Regions from separate parts of the Pseudarthrobacter sp. NIBRBAC000502771 genome, predicted to be linked through region 2. Evidence: riboswitches for the same ligand, from Rfam matches in the RefSeq annotation. Region 2 holds a riboswitch; each other region holds the start of a gene.
The links. A riboswitch is a leader RNA that binds a small molecule or an ion and turns the genes downstream of it on or off. The one in region 2 is predicted to bind thiamine pyrophosphate.
Positions count from the first base shown of each region.

Region 1: linked by a shared signal. The riboswitch ahead of NIBR502771_RS06830 (ECF transporter S component) and the one ahead of thiD (bifunctional hydroxymethylpyrimidine kinase/phosphomethylpyrimidine kinase) in region 2 are both predicted to bind thiamine pyrophosphate.
Region 3: linked by a shared signal. The riboswitch ahead of thiO (glycine oxidase ThiO) and the one ahead of thiD (bifunctional hydroxymethylpyrimidine kinase/phosphomethylpyrimidine kinase) in region 2 are both predicted to bind thiamine pyrophosphate.

Region 1 is NZ_CP041187.1:1,455,600-1,460,419, reverse strand. It holds gene NIBR502771_RS06840 (energy-coupling factor transporter transmembrane protein EcfT) at 1-158, opposite strand, end outside; gene NIBR502771_RS06835 (ABC transporter ATP-binding protein) at 155-1,699, opposite strand; gene NIBR502771_RS06830 (ECF transporter S component) at 1,699-2,322, opposite strand; TPP riboswitch at 2,390-2,530, opposite strand; gene NIBR502771_RS06825 (DUF4235 domain-containing protein) at 2,691-2,954, shown strand; gene mnhG (monovalent cation/H(+) antiporter subunit G) at 2,970-3,374, opposite strand; gene NIBR502771_RS06815 (monovalent cation/H+ antiporter complex subunit F) at 3,364-3,642, opposite strand; gene NIBR502771_RS06810 (Na+/H+ antiporter subunit E) at 3,639-4,184, opposite strand; gene NIBR502771_RS06805 (Na+/H+ antiporter subunit D) at 4,181-4,820, opposite strand, start outside.
Region 2 is NZ_CP041187.1:2,925,818-2,930,637, reverse strand. It holds gene obgE (GTPase ObgE) at 1-595, opposite strand, end outside; gene rpmA (50S ribosomal protein L27) at 713-976, opposite strand; gene rplU (50S ribosomal protein L21) at 1,038-1,346, opposite strand; gene thiD (bifunctional hydroxymethylpyrimidine kinase/phosphomethylpyrimidine kinase) at 1,609-3,129, opposite strand; TPP riboswitch at 3,137-3,234, opposite strand; gene NIBR502771_RS13685 (Rne/Rng family ribonuclease) at 3,394-4,820, opposite strand, start outside.
Region 3 is NZ_CP041187.1:2,489,949-2,494,768, forward strand. It holds gene NIBR502771_RS11725 (RNB domain-containing ribonuclease) at 212-1,690, opposite strand; gene thiE (thiamine phosphate synthase) at 1,730-2,470, opposite strand; TPP riboswitch at 2,498-2,616, shown strand; gene thiO (glycine oxidase ThiO) at 2,609-3,904, shown strand; gene thiS (sulfur carrier protein ThiS) at 3,901-4,137, shown strand; gene NIBR502771_RS11745 (thiazole synthase) at 4,142-4,820, shown strand, end outside.

The DNA of each region.
Region 1 (4,820 bases), 1.5 Mb from region 2:
AACAGCATCAGTTCGAAGGCGAGGGCCACTGAGGCGGAAACCCAGTCGATGGACAAGGCCAGGACCGCCGTGATGAGCAGGACCGCCGCGAACTTGCTGAGCGGGTTGGCGCGGGCCAGGAGTGCATGGTTGCCGCTCAAGGTGAGTTCCTGCCTCATGGTGCCACCGCCTCCGCGGCAGCCATCCGCAGTTCCGTCCCGCCCAGGGCCGAGGTGAACTCCGCGTCATGGGTCACGGAAACCACCGCCGTACCCGCATCCAGAAGCTCGGACAGGAATGATGCGAGTTCGGCCCAGGTATTGGCATCCTGCCCGAACGTGGGCTCGTCCAGGATCAGCACCTGGGGGCTGGCGGCAAGGACGGTGGCCACGGAGAGGCGCCGCTTTTCCCCGCCGGAGAGCGTGTAGGGGTTGGCGTCCACCAGCTGGGTGAGCCGCAGGCGCTCCAGCAGTTCGTCCACCCTGTCCGCGCCGTGCCCCAGGTGCCGCGGGCCGAACTGCAGTTCGTCCAGTACCTTCCCGGTGACGAACTGGTGTTCCGGCTCCTGGAACACCGTGCCCACCCGCGAGATCAGCTGCTGGGCCTTCCACTTGTAGGGGTCGATGCCGGCGCCGCGGCTGAGGTCCAGCGTGGCTGAAACTTTCCCCGCCACGGGCTCCAGCAGGCCGGCCAGGGTCAGGGCGAAGGTTGACTTGCCGGCACCGTTGGGACCGGTGATGGCAAGGGCCTGCCCGGCGCGGACCTGTGCAGCCACGTCCTCCTGGACCGGCGCCGGCGGAATCTTCCGAAAGCCCTGCCGGCGGGCGCGTCCGCGGGACACGGCAAGCTGCTCAGCGGCCAACAACAGGTTCCCCGTTCCCGGGGCGGGGACCGCAGCGCGGGGTCGGGTCGCGGGCACATACCCGGGCACCCACACGCCGGCAGCGGCCAGCATGGTCCTCGCCTCACTGAGCACACGGTCCGGCGGGCCGTCCAGGAGCACGGCGGGATCCGAGGCCGAGCCCGGCTGCAGGACAATGATCCGGTCCACCAGGTCCTTCCAGACGGAAACCCGGTGCTCCACCACCACAAGGGTGGCCCCGGTCTTGTCCAGGCAGCGGGCCACGGCGTCGCGGACCTCCAGGACGCCGTCCGGGTCGAGGTTGGCGGTGGGTTCGTCCAGCAGGATCAGGCCGGGACGCATCGCCAGGATGCCCGCCAGCGCCAGGCGCTGCTTTTGCCCGCCGGACAGGGCCGACGTCGGGTGGTCCAGCGGGAGGTGGGAGAGTCCGACGTCGGCAAGCGCCGCGTGCACCCGGGGCCAGATCGCGTCGCGGGGCACCGCGAGGTTTTCGGCGCCGAAGGCGACGTCGTCCCCCACCCGGGAAAGGACCACCTGCGTTTCGGGGTCCTGCTGCATCAGGCCGGCGCGGCCGCGCTGGGCGCGGGGCGCGGCTCCGTCCACCCGGAGCGAACCGGACTCGTCGGCGTCGCCTGATTCGCCGTCGTCGTCGATGTCTCCCAGGACGCCGGCCAGCGCGTGAAGCAGCGTGGACTTCCCTGCGCCGGAGGGGCCGAGCAGGAGCACCCGCTCCCCGGGGGCGATGTCCAGGTCAAGGCCGTGGACGGCGGGTTTGGCTCTGCCGGCATGCCGCCAGCCCCAGCCACGGGCGGTGACGGCGGCGGGGCGGACCGCGCCGGAGTCCTGGGAGGGTGCCATCAGGAGAAGACGGGCTCCGTTGCGGCCTTGCGGGACGCGAAGGAGCTCAGCACCCCGGTGCGTGCCAGGCCGCGGGTGGCAACCCAGGCCAGGGCACCCGCAAGGATGGCCCCGGAAATGGTGGTGAGGACAATGTAGGCCAGCTTGTCGGCGCCGGAGTAGGCGATGTTCCAGCCCCACGGTGCAAACGAATCGTTCAGGCCGCAGAAGAATCCGGCCGCGGCGCCTGCCAGCAGGGACACGGGCAGGTTGAACTTGCGGTAGACGAAGATTGCGAAGATGATTTCCGCGCCCAGGCCCTGGATGAAACCGGAGAACAGGACCGAGGCGCCGTACTGGGAACCCATCAGCAGTTCGCCGGTGGCGGCGACGGTCTCGCAGAACAGGGCCGCCCCGGGCTTGCGGATGATCAGCATTCCCAGCACGCCGGGAATCATCCAGCCCCCGGCGAGCAGGCCGGTCAGGGGTGGGTAGGCTGCGTTCATGGGGGCCGACAGGGCGGCGGCACCCTGGTCCCATGCCCAGAAAATAACGCCGCCCGCGATGGCCACCAGCGCGGCGACGACGATGTCCACGACGCGCCAGGACTTGCTGGTGGTCTTCTTGATTGCTGCAGTACTCATGTGATCCTCCTGGGAAACAGGAGGGGAAAGTGGACCCGGCCGGCGGCCTGTGGCCGTGGAACCGCGACACTTTGAGAACTCGACTCCCTTGCGCCGGTACTAACCGGATCAGGTTCGAGGGTCTGCGGCTGTCCGCACTCTCAGCGCCCACCTGCGGTGCCCGGCTAATGCCAGGTTGTCCGACGGCGGCGCTCCCCTGTCGTTTTTAGTGTTGCTTTTGGTGTGGGTAACGCTTGTTGTTGTGCCCGGTTGGGCGTGGTCAAGTTTACACCTGGCCGGGCTGGATTGCGGGCTGCCGGCGCCAATCACCCGGATATGACCGGCTAGGCTGGGAGCAGTCCGTTTTCCGCCCGCAAGGAGTACCTGGAATGAACCTTCTCATCAAACTGCTCGGGACAGGCGTGAGCCTCGGCGCAGGCCTCGCCGGTACCAAACTGGTCAATGCCATCTGGGAAAAGACCACCGGACAGAAGCCGCCCACCGGCAAACACGAGGACGTACCCACCAGCCTGCGTTCGGCGCTGACCTTTGCGCTGATCTCGGCGTCGGTCAGTGCCATCATCCAGGTCCTGGCCAACCGCGGCACCCAGCGCGCCATCACCCGCTTCGCGAAGACCCAGGACATCGTCTAGCGTCGTGCCCCAGCGTTACCGGCCGTCGTCGGGGCTGTCCTTCCGGGCAGTCTCGGCGGCGGCTTTTTGCACCACGGCTTCCAGTTCATCGGTGGTGAGCAGTTCCCGGTGCAGGTGCTTGGTGCGGTAGCCGGCACGGCCCACCATGTGGGCGGACACGGGCACCGTGAGGAGTTGGAAGATCCACGCCACCACCAGAACCGGCCACACCCACCACGTCCGCAGCTGCAGCCCGATGGCCGCCAGCAGCAGGAAGAGCCCCAGCACCTGCGGCTTCGTGGCGGCGTGCATGCGGCTCAGGAGGTCCGGGAACCGCAGCAGGCCTATCGCGGCGCCCAGGGACATGAGGGCACCCACCACCATGAACACGGCGGAGACGAGGTCGATCCAGGCGTCGGGCCCGGAGAAGTCAGGATTCATTGGGCTTGACCCTCCTGTCTGCCACGAACCGGGCTACGGTCACGGAACCGATGAACCCGATGATGGAGATGGCCACCACCAGCATCAGGTTGTTCAGGTGCCGGTTCACCGCCATATCGATGCACAGCGCCCCGGCAAGGATTGCGAGCAGCACGTCGGCAGCCAGCACCCGGTCCAGCAGCGACGGGCCACGGGCGATCCGGATGATGGCACCGGCGGCCGCCAGCGAGAAAATGACGGCTGTGACAGCCAGGACAACGGGCATCATGCGCCGGCCTCCATACGGACCTCTTCAAGTTCATCCGCGGTGCCCATGATGCGGATCAGGCCCGCTTCAATGGAGCGGACCTCGTTCCGCAGGCCTTCCACGTCCTTCTTGGAGGTGATGTTGAGTGCGTGCAGGTACAGCGTGGACGTGGAACGGTCCACGTCCACCACCAGGGAACCCGGGATCAGGGAAATCACGTGTCCCGTGGCAGTGACGATCAGGTCCTGGTGGCTGCGCAGTTTCACCGCGACCACGGCATTGGTCACCTTGGGGCCGCGGACAGCTGCCAGATACAGGACCTGTGCGCTGGCCACCACCACCTTGCCCACGAAGGCCAGCGCAAACGGCACGGCGTGGAGAATATTGAACCGGCCGCTGAGCTCCACCGGCGGGAGGTAGAAGAGCCGGGCCACGCCCACGGCCAGCAGGGTCCCGAAGAGGAGGTTGCCGGGGCTGAAATCCTGCCACAGGGCGCCCCACACAATCACCAGCCAGACCAGGAGCGGAAGTTCCTGGCGCAGCGAAATGCGTTTACGGCTCATCGTCCTCCTCCCGCCGCGGTGGTGCCGGGAACGGCGATGCCCTCGCCCAGCACCGCCTGGATGTACGGCGTCCGGTCAAGCATGTCCCGGGCTGCCCGGTCCGAAAGTGCGAACAATGGTCCGGCGAAGACGGTCAGGGCAACACCGAGCACCACCAGGGCGGCCGTGGAGCCCACCATGGTGCGCGGCAGGAGGGTCACCGTGTTGTTCACCTTGGCTCCCGGCCCGGAGACCCTCGCAGCGGGAGTGGCAAGGAGCACGGGGTCGGGGTGCTCGGCGTCCTCCGGCTTCCGCCAGAACGCACGGTTCCACACCCGGGCGATGGCCAGAAGCGTCAGGAGGCTGGTCACCACGCCGCCGATCACCAGCGCGTAGGCCAGCGGCGTGCCCAGCTCCACGCCGGCTTGCAGCAGGCCAACCTTGCCGAGGAATCCGGAGAACGGCGGGATGCCGGCCAGGTTCATCCCGGGGATGAAGAACAACAGCGCCAGCATGGGTGAGAGCTTGGCGAGTCCGCCCAGCCGGTCCACGGACGAGCTGCCGCCGCGCCGTTCGATGAGGCCGGTGACCAGGAAGAGGCTGGTCTGGATGGTGATGTGGTGCGCCACGTAGAAGACCGCCGCCGCCAGCCCAACA
Region 2 (4,820 bases):
CGAGGTTGGGAACCAGGGTGGTGAACGGGTAGTCGGCGATCTTGGGCCGGGCGGCGGACATGGCTGCAATCAAGCTGGACTTGCCCGCTGACGGGAAGCCCACCAGCGCGATGTCGGCAATGCTCTTGAGTTCCAGGACGATGTCCCGGGAATCCCCCTCGATGCCGAGCAGCGCGAAGCCGGGGGCGCGGCGCTTCTGTGAGGACAGGGCAGCGTTGCCGAGCCCGCCCAGGCCGCCGGCGGCTGCCACGAACTCGGCGCCTTCCCCCACGAGGTCGGCCAGGACTTCGCCGTCCTTGGTCTTGACCACCGTGCCGTCCGGAACGGGGAGGATCAGGGTCTCGCCGTTCTTGCCGCCGCGCCAGTCGCCCATGCCGGGACCGCCGTTGCTCGCGTGCCGGTGCGGTGCGTGGTGGTAGTCGAGGAGCGTAGTGGTCTGGTGGTCCACGCGCAGGATCACGTCGCCGCCGTTGCCGCCGTTCCCGCCGTCGGGACCGCCGAGTGGCTTGAACTTCTCGCGGTGGACGGAGACGCAACCATGGCCGCCGGTTCCGCCGGATACATGCAGTACTACCCGGTCTACAAAGCTGGCCACGTGGATCTCCTCAGGTGCTGTTTATGGGGCGCCCGGGGACGCCACATCGATTGTAATGCTGTTAAAAGAACAGTGGAGCGGACCCTCAGGCCCGCTCCACCGCTTCAGAACTGGTTGTTACTCTGCAGCTGCAGCAGCAACGATGTTGACTACGCGACGACCGCGGCGGGTGCCGAATTCAACGGCGCCCGGGGTCAGTGCGAACAGGGTGTCGTCACCGCCACGGCCAACGCCGGCGCCGGGGTGGAAGTGGGTGCCACGCTGGCGGACGATGATCTCGCCGGCGGAAACAACCTGGCCGCCGAAGCGCTTGACGCCGAGGTACTGAGCGTTGGAATCGCGACCGTTGCGAGTGGAGCTCGCGCCCTTTTTATGTGCCATCTGAAATGCCTGCCTCTAAATTCTGGGGAATCTGTTGAAATACCTGAACAGTAACCGGTGGTTACTTGATGCCGGTGATCTTGACCTTGGTCAGTTCCTGGCGGTGACCCTGGCGCTTCTTGTAGCCGGTCTTGTTCTTGAACTTCTGGATGACAATCTTAGGACCACGCAGGTCCTGGAGGATTTCAGCCGTAACAGTTACCTTGGCCAGGTCAGCGGCGGCAGAGGTGACCTTGTCACCATCAACCAGGAGCAGTGCGGGCAGCTCAATGGTGCTGCCGGCTCCACCGGCGACGCGGTTCAGGGTAACGAAGTCTCCAACGGAAACCTTCTCTTGGCGGCCGCCTGCGCGGACAATCGCGTACACCACTTGGGAACTCACTTCTCTCGACGTTTATTACAAAATTTGCGTGCGGAACCGACTCAAAAAAGCCAGGGTTCGCGCTGTGCCTCAACGCCGTGGGGTCATAACCCAAGTGTTGGCGTAAGCACCGAAGATCCAGAATACGCTAAATCCATCTACGGCCGCAAATGAGGCTGGTTCCGGCGGCCCGGGTGTGGTAGTAACCACACTCCGACAGGCAGCACCGCAACCATGGACTCCATCATAGCGGCGGCGCTGCCCGGAGGGTTCAGGAATGCAACCTCGGCGCGTCGAAGAATTCCACTTCCAGGCGGCAGGACTGCTTGAACGCAGTCACCATCGCCGCGCGTTCGTGGTCGGAGGCCCTCCGTCCTGCTGCGTCCACGATGGCGATGGCCCGGCGGGTGGCCTCGGCGAAGCCCTCGTCCGCGTAGGTCCGGAGCCAGGCTGCGTAGGCGTGGCCGCCCGGCTCTCCCGAGGCAAGGAACCGGGCGTGCAGCTTTTCCCCGACTTCGGCGTAAAGCCAGAAGCAGGGCAGGACGGCGGCGGCCAGGACGGCGTAGCTTCCCGACGCCGATGCTGCGGTGAGGTGGTCCACGTAGGCCTTGGTGACGGGGCCAAGTCCGCCCTGGGCGGGGCGGGTGCTGAGCCACGAGCGGTGCAGTTCCGACTCCACCTCCAGGCACTGCTGCGATGATCCGGCCCAGAACAGCTGCTCCCCTTCTGACGGGGCCAGGGCACTCGCCCGGGCAAGGACCCGGGAGTAGCCGTTCAGGTACAGGGCATCCTGCGCCAGGTAGTAGGCGAAGTCCTTCTCGGCCAGGTCCCCGGCGGCCAGGCCGTGGATGAAGTCCAGGGCGTAGATGTCCGCCAGGTCCTGCTGGGCTTCCGTCCACAGCCGGGCAGCGAAAGCGCCTTCCGCGAGGGCCGGCCGCACATGGTGGAAATGGTGCACCGGGCCGTTTCCCCAGCCCACTTCAAGCTGCTCCGACTTCTCAAGGGCGACGGCCAGCCATGGCTTGACCGTTCGGAGCGATGCCTCCCAGTCGCCAAGGCGTGCCTGGACGGTGGCCATCGCGGAGGACAGGGAACAGCCGGTGCCGTGGCTGTTGCGCGTGTCGATGCGGTTTCCCTGCACCTCCACCACTTCCCCTGGCAGGAGGCCTGCCGTATTGACCAGCGCATCCGGGCAGTCCGCACCCGCCAGGTGCCCGCCCTTGACAAGGATGGTGGCGCCGGTGGCATCCGCCAGGCGCCTCCCCTGCTCCAGCGCAGCCGCCCAGCTGTCTGCTGGATCCGCGCCCACCAGCATGGCAAGCTCCGGCAGGTTGGGGGTAATGAGGTGGGCCAGGGGCAAGAGGTCCCGGAGGGCGGCCTCGGCGGACTCTTTCAGCAGCCGGTCGCCGCTGGTGGCCACCATCACCGGGTCCAGGACAACGACGGCGGGACGGACCTTCTCCAGCCAAAGCCGGACAGTGCCGATCACGGCCTCGTCCCCCAGCATGCCGATCTTGACGGCGTCAATGGAGATATCATCGCTGACCGCGTCCAGCTGCTTCGCCAGGAAGGCCGCGGGAGGAACGTGGACTGCCTGTACACCGCACGTGTTCTGCGCCGTCAGGGCCGTGATAGCAGCCATGCCGTAACCGCCGTGGGCGGCAATGCTTTTCAGGTCGGCCTGGATGCCTGCGCCCCCTGACGGGTCGGAGCCGGCGATGGACAGGACCCGCGGGACTTCCCGGCCGGTTGGCAGCCCGGTGCTGGCGGCGGAGGAAGCTGGCAGGGGCATGGAAAGGGTCGAAGACAAGAGACATCCCTTCGCCGGTACTAGCCGGACAGGTTCAACGGGTCTGGATCTCAGCCGGCCTGCTGCGCGGCACCCCGTGTCGGTTCCTACCCTAGCCCGTGTGCCGCACCCGGGAAAAAGGTGACAACGGCCGCCGCAAAAATGGGCCATCCCGCAACGGCAGGAATCCCCGCCCCGCACGGTACCCCCGGTAATCCGGGTGGACCGATGCGCAGGACGGGGATTCCTGGCTGGAAGCTCCTGTGCCTAGAGTTCCGAGGCAGGCACCCCGACGCCGAGGATGATGGGTTCCTCGGCCGCCTTCCGCGGTTCCGGCTGGTCCTTCGCGGGTTCGGGGGCCTTCGCTGCGTGCGAGTGCCCACCGGCATCAGCCTGGACGTTTTCATGGTGCTGGACGGCGGTCTCGTTGGCGGCACCCTGGGCACGGCTGGCGGCCCGGTGGCGCCGGGGCCGGCGCTGCCGGGACTGCTCCAGCGTGTGGTCCGAATAGTCCTTTTCAGGGGACGCCTCAGGAGCGGCACCGGCGCGGGCTCCCGCCGCCCCTGCCCCGGCCGGCTGCTCCGGTGCTGCCTCTTCTGCTGCCTGCAGAGCCTCTGCCTGACTGGCAGGCGCGTCCCCCACAGGGGAGGCCGGCTGGCCCAGGTGTGCGAATGCTTCCGCAAGCCGGTCCAGCGTCAGGGCAGGCTTCGGATGCTGTTCCCCGGCGTGCTCCACGAACGGAAGCGGGACTTCCTCGCCGCCGAACGTGAGGACGGCTGCGGGACGTGCCGGGGCATCGGCGTCGTGCTTCTCCTCAACGGGTACCTGCGCAGGCTCCGCGGCCGGCACCTGCCGGGCAGCCGCTACCTCGTCGTCGTGCAGGTGGGCCGCATGGGCGGCAGCGGCGATGTTCGCCAGGGCAAGCCTGGTTGCCTCCGCCTTGGCGTGCCGCTCGGCGTCGGACGGGTCCGGCTGGACGGTGTGGACATGGACGGCAGGTGCCGGGGCAGCCTCGGGCTGCTGGCCGCCGCGTCCCCGCCGCCGCTTGCGTTCGGACCGGACGCCGGGCTGGGCGTCGTTCCGCTGCGCTTCCGGGCGGGCCTCCGCACGGGTTTCGGGCCGGTTGTCGGTGCGCTGGACGTGGTGCTCGGCCGCCACCGTGTTGGCCCGGCGGTGCTCCACGGGGTCGTCGTGGGTCACGACGCCCCGGCCGGCGCAGGCCTCGCACTGCTCGCCGAACACCTCCAGCAGGCCGGTGCCCATGCGCTTGCGCGTCATCTGGACCAGTCCGAGTGAGGTCACTTCGGCAACCTGGTGCTTGGTCCGGTCGCGGCCCAGGCACTCAACCAGGCGGCGCAGGACCAGGTCGCGGTTGGATTCGAGCACCATGTCGATGAAGTCGATCACGATGATGCCGCCGATGTCGCGCAGCCGCAGCTGGCGCACCACTTCCTCGGCCGCTTCGAGGTTGTTCTTGGTGACGGTTTCCTCGAGGTTGCCGCCGCTGCCGGTGAACTTGCCCGTGTTGACGTCCACCACGGTCATGGCCTCGGTGCGGTCGATCACCAGGGAGCCGCCGGAGGGCAGGAAGACCTTCCGTTCGAGGGCTTTGTGGATCTGTTCGTCGATTCGCCAGGCGGAGAAGATGTCCTGGTCCTTGGTCCACTTCTCGAGCCGGCCCACAAGGTCCGGCG
Region 3 (4,820 bases), 440 kb from region 2:
CTCAGGCGCGCAAGCGATTCCAGTGGAAGCCGATCGCGGGCTATCTAATGCTGGCACTGGTGACCAACGGGTACTTCTCAAGATCGCGTAGGGGCGGGCTTGTTGGTTTCAAATCAAGGAAATCAACGACCGGGCATCCAATTCTACCCCTCCAGTCTAGCCGTAAGGGCACAAAAACACGGTTTCGGACCGCCTGGGGGCCGCCTGCCGTTCAGGAAACGAGCTCGAAGTGGATCTGCCGGGTGGTGATATCGGAGGAAACCAGCCGTACCCGGACCTTGGTGCCGGACTCCAGCTCCCCGGCGCACCGAGCGGTCACCGCCGGTTCGGCAATCTGGATAATCCCCGAACTGCCGTTCCCATTTCCATTCTTGCCATTCCCGTTGCCGTTCCCGTTCTGCGGCTTGGATCCGGAGATGACGATCGCATCGAATTCCTGCCCGATGTGGTTCAGCAGCAGTGCCGCTTCCACGGTATCCAGGGCCAGGCGCTCCATCCTTGACGCCAGCTGGTCCGATCCTGCCATGATGCCCGGAAGCAGGGGCAGGGCTTCGCGCGCCCAGCCGGGAACATCGCCGCCGTTGCTCAGGGCCTCGCAGATGACCAGCACGAACCGGTCCACCAAGCGGCGCAGCGGCGCCGTGGTGTGGGCGTAGGCGGCGCCGATGGCGGACTGGATACCGTCTTCGGGGACCGTGCCGTCAAAGGCGGTGTAGGACGCGCCGCGGAACAGCATCCCGGCCGAATGCATGATGGCCAGCTGGCGCGGGTCGGTGGGATCGAGCGACCGCAGGTATTCGCCGTAGCTGACCTGCCCGTCCCACGGCCTGCCCAGCACCTCTGTCTGCAGCCGGAAGTGCCGCAGCGACCGTTCGTCAGGTGCGGGCATGGTGCGCAGGATGCCCACCTTGCCCTCAAGCATGAGCTGCGCGGCTGCCATTCCGGTCATCAACGAAATCTGCGCGTTCCAGTCCTCGACGGGAAGCTGCGGGACGGCGTCAATCCGGTAGCCGCCGTCCGGCAGCTGGACGATTTCCTGCTCGGGCATGTTCAGGCTGGCGCCCTCCCGTGCCCGTTCCAGCGCCACGCGTTTCAGCCCCACCTCGCGGAGCAGCCGGAGGACGGGTGGGGCGGTCCCGGCGTCGAGGGCGGCCTGGGCACTTTTGTAGCTGAGCTTGTCGCGGCTGCGGACCCGCGCCCGCCGGACGCCGACGGTAATCACGGACGCTTCGCCGTCGAGCGTGAAGTCCCAGACGAAAGCCGAGCACTCCTGGCCGGGCAGCAGGCTGCCGGCCCCCTCGCTGATCACCTCCGGATGCAGCGGGATCCGGCCGTCCGGAGCGTAGAACGTCTGTCCGCGGCGCCGGGTCTCGGCGTCCAGCGGCCCGCCCGGTGCAACGAATGCGGGGACGTCGGCGATGGCATACATGACGCGGTAGCCGGTGCCGTCCGGTTCGATGAAGACTGCCTGGTCCAGGTCCGTGGAGGACGCCGGATCGATAGTCACGAACTCGACGGCGGTCAGGTCGTAGGACGGCAGCTTCAACGCCGCGACGGCGGCCCGGGCGTCTTCCACCGCGTCGGCAGGGTACGGCCCGGGCAGCTCAAGTTCGGTCCGCAGCAGGCCCAGCGCCTCTTCCAAGGCGTTCCTGTGGTCACGGACGTTAGGGGCCAACCGATGATGCGACACAAAATTCAGCGTAGCGCCAAGTCCCGGGATTAAGCAGTCTCAGCCGTCCAGCGCGCCGAGGAGCGAGGCAGCGGCTGCCGCGGGGTCGGCGGCCTCGGTGATGGCGCGGACCACCACGATCCGGCGTGCACCGGCCGCCACCACCTCGCGGACGTTCCCGTGGTCGATGCCGCCGATGGCAAACCACGGCACCGGATCCCCGGCCTGCCCGGAGGCATCGGCGGCGTACTTCACCAGTTCAGGCCCGACGGCGGCCCTGCCGGGTTTGGTGGGTGTGGCCCATACCGGCCCAACGCAGAAGTAGTCCAGCCCGGACGGGCCGCCGGTCGCAGCGAGGGCGGCGTCGACCTGGCCCGTGGTGTGGCTGGAGAGGCCGATGGCGGCGTTGCCGTTGACCAGCGTGCGCGCCGCAGCCAGCGGAAGGTCCTTTTGGCCGATGTGGAACACCGGCGCCCCGGACAGCACGGCAATATCGGCGCGGTCATTGACGGCCCACAGCCGGCCATGGCGTACCGCGGTCTCCTTCAACGCCGCCAGGAGGTCCAGTTCCTCGGCGGCCTCGATGGTCTTGTCCCGCAGCTGGATGATGTCCACGCCGCCGGCAAACGCGGCGTCCACAAACTCCGCGAAGTCGCCGTGCGCAGTGCGTGCATCGGTGCACAGGTACAGGCGGGCCGCCTTCAGGGCGTCGTTGTGGCCGGCGTTGGCAACTTCGGCTATGCCGGCCGGGGCTGCTGGAGCGTGGGGGCCTGCGGGCAGGGAGGAAGCGGACACATTCATGCCTGCAAGCCTAGTTCCTCTAAACTGGCCTGGTACTGCGGGAGCCCGCGGCAGCTGTCACAAAGCGCCGGGCTGAGAGGGCGTCAGAGCCGACCGCTTGACCTGATCCGGATAATGCCGGCGTAGGGAAGGAACCTTATGAGCACCCCCGTTGACCATCGTGCCGGGCCGTCCAGTGCCCCCCGTTCCACGGTCCGCGCGGACGTCGCCGTCATCGGCGGCGGAGTGGTGGGCCATGGCATCGCCTGGGAGGCGCAGCGCTCCGGCCGCTCCGTGGCCCTGATCGATGACGCGCCCGGAAGCGGTGCCAGCTGGGCCGCCGCAGGAATGCTGGCCCCCGTCAGCGAACTGCACTACCAGGAGGAGGACCTCCTGGAACTGATGCTTGACGCTTCCTCCCGCTGGCCCGGTTTCGCCGCAGGCATCGCAGGAGCCACCTCCGGTTCCGGATACCTGACGACGCCGACACTCGCCGTGGGTGCCGACGCCGCGGACCGCCGCGCGCTGATGGACCTCCGCGCCGTACAGCAGGCCAACGGACTTGCCGTGGAACCACTCACCGTGCGGGACGCCCGCAAACGCGAGCCACTCCTCAGCCCCGCGATAGCCTGCGCCCTTGACACGCCTGCGGACCACCAGGTCGATCCCCGCCGCCTGCTGGCTGCCCTGCGGCAGGCCCTCGCCGGTGCCGTCCGCGGGAAGCCTGGCCTGGCTGTTGCAGGGGCGGTGGAAGGGTACGCCGTGCCGGACCGGGCCGGCGGCCTGCTGTGGGAGGGCGGAAGGGTCGTCGGCGCCAGCCTGGCTGGCGGCGGCACCGTCCTGGCAACGGAAACGATCGTGGCCAACGGGCTGCAGGCAGGGGACCTGGGCGGCCTGCCCGACGGCCTCGACCTGCCCCTGCGCCCCGTACACGGAGACATCCTCCGCCTCGCCGTTCCGCAGCACCTCCAGCCCCTTGTGACGTCCACGGTGCGCGGGCTGGTGCACGGTGTCCCCGTCTACATCGTTCCCCGGCAGGACGGGACCGTGGTCATCGGAGCCACCCAGCGCGAGGACGCGCTGTCCGATGCCGTCAGCGCCGGGGGCGTCTATCAGCTGCTGCGCGATGCCCAGGCGCTGGTGCCCGCCGTCGCCGAACTGGAGCTGCTGGAGTGCACCGCAAGGGCCCGGCCCGGAACCCCCGACAACGCGCCGCTGCTGGGCCGCGTGCCGGCGGCCCCCGGATCTGCAGGCGACAAGGCCGGGCACGTCCCCGGACTCATCATCGCCACCGGGTTCTTCCGGCACGGGGTGCTGCTCACTCCCGCTGCCGCAGCCATCTGCGCCGGGTTGCTGGACGGGCATGCCGACCCGCGCTGGGCGCCCTTCAGTCCGGAGCGGTTCTCGCGTCCGGCCGCCGCCCGCACAAACCACCACACCAAGGAGACAGTGTGAACATCACCCTGAACGGAAACACCCACACGGTGGCGGACGGCACCTCCATCACCACGCTCGTCAGCCAGGTCACCGGACGCCCGCTGGCACCGAACGGCCAGGCGACCGACGGCGGGAAGCTGGGGGTCGCCGTCGCCCATAATGCCCAGGTGGTGCCGCGGAGCCAATGGTTCGCCACGGCGCTCGCCGAGGGCGACGACATTGAACTTGTCACAGCAGTACAGGGAGGCTGACACCATGACCGAAACAGGCACCATCAACCCGGCCGGGAATCCCGGGGCCGCCGACGGCCTGGTGATTGACGGCGTCGCCCTTGGATCCCGGCTGATCATGGGCACCGGCGGGGCACCCAGCCTGGACGGCCTGGGCGCTGCACTCCTGGCATCCGGCACCGCCCTGACCACCGTGGCCATGCGCCGGTACTCCACTGCGGAGACCGGCTCGTTGTTCCAGCTGTTAGTGGACCACGGGATCCGGGTGCTGCCCAACACCGCAGGCTGCTTCACGGCCAGGGATGCCGTCCTTACGGCGGAGCTTGCGCGGGAGGCCCTGGAGACCGACTGGGTGAAGCTGGAAGTCATTGCCGATGAGCAGACCCTGCTGCCCGATGCTGTCGAACTGGTGGAAGCCACGGAGCAGCTGGTTAACCGGGGGTTCAAGGTCTTCGCCTACACCAACGATGACCCCGTACTGGCGTTGCGGCTGGAGAACCTTGGCGCCACCGCCGTCATGCCGCTCGGAGCCCCGATTGGGACAGGCCTGGGAATCCTGAACCCGCACAATATCGAGCTCATCGTGTCCCGTGCCTCGGTGCCGGTGGTGCTGGACGCCGGCATTGGCACGGCATCGGACGCGGCGCTGGCCATGGAGCTGGGCTGCGACGCCGTGCTGCTGGCCACGGCGGTGACGCGGGCGC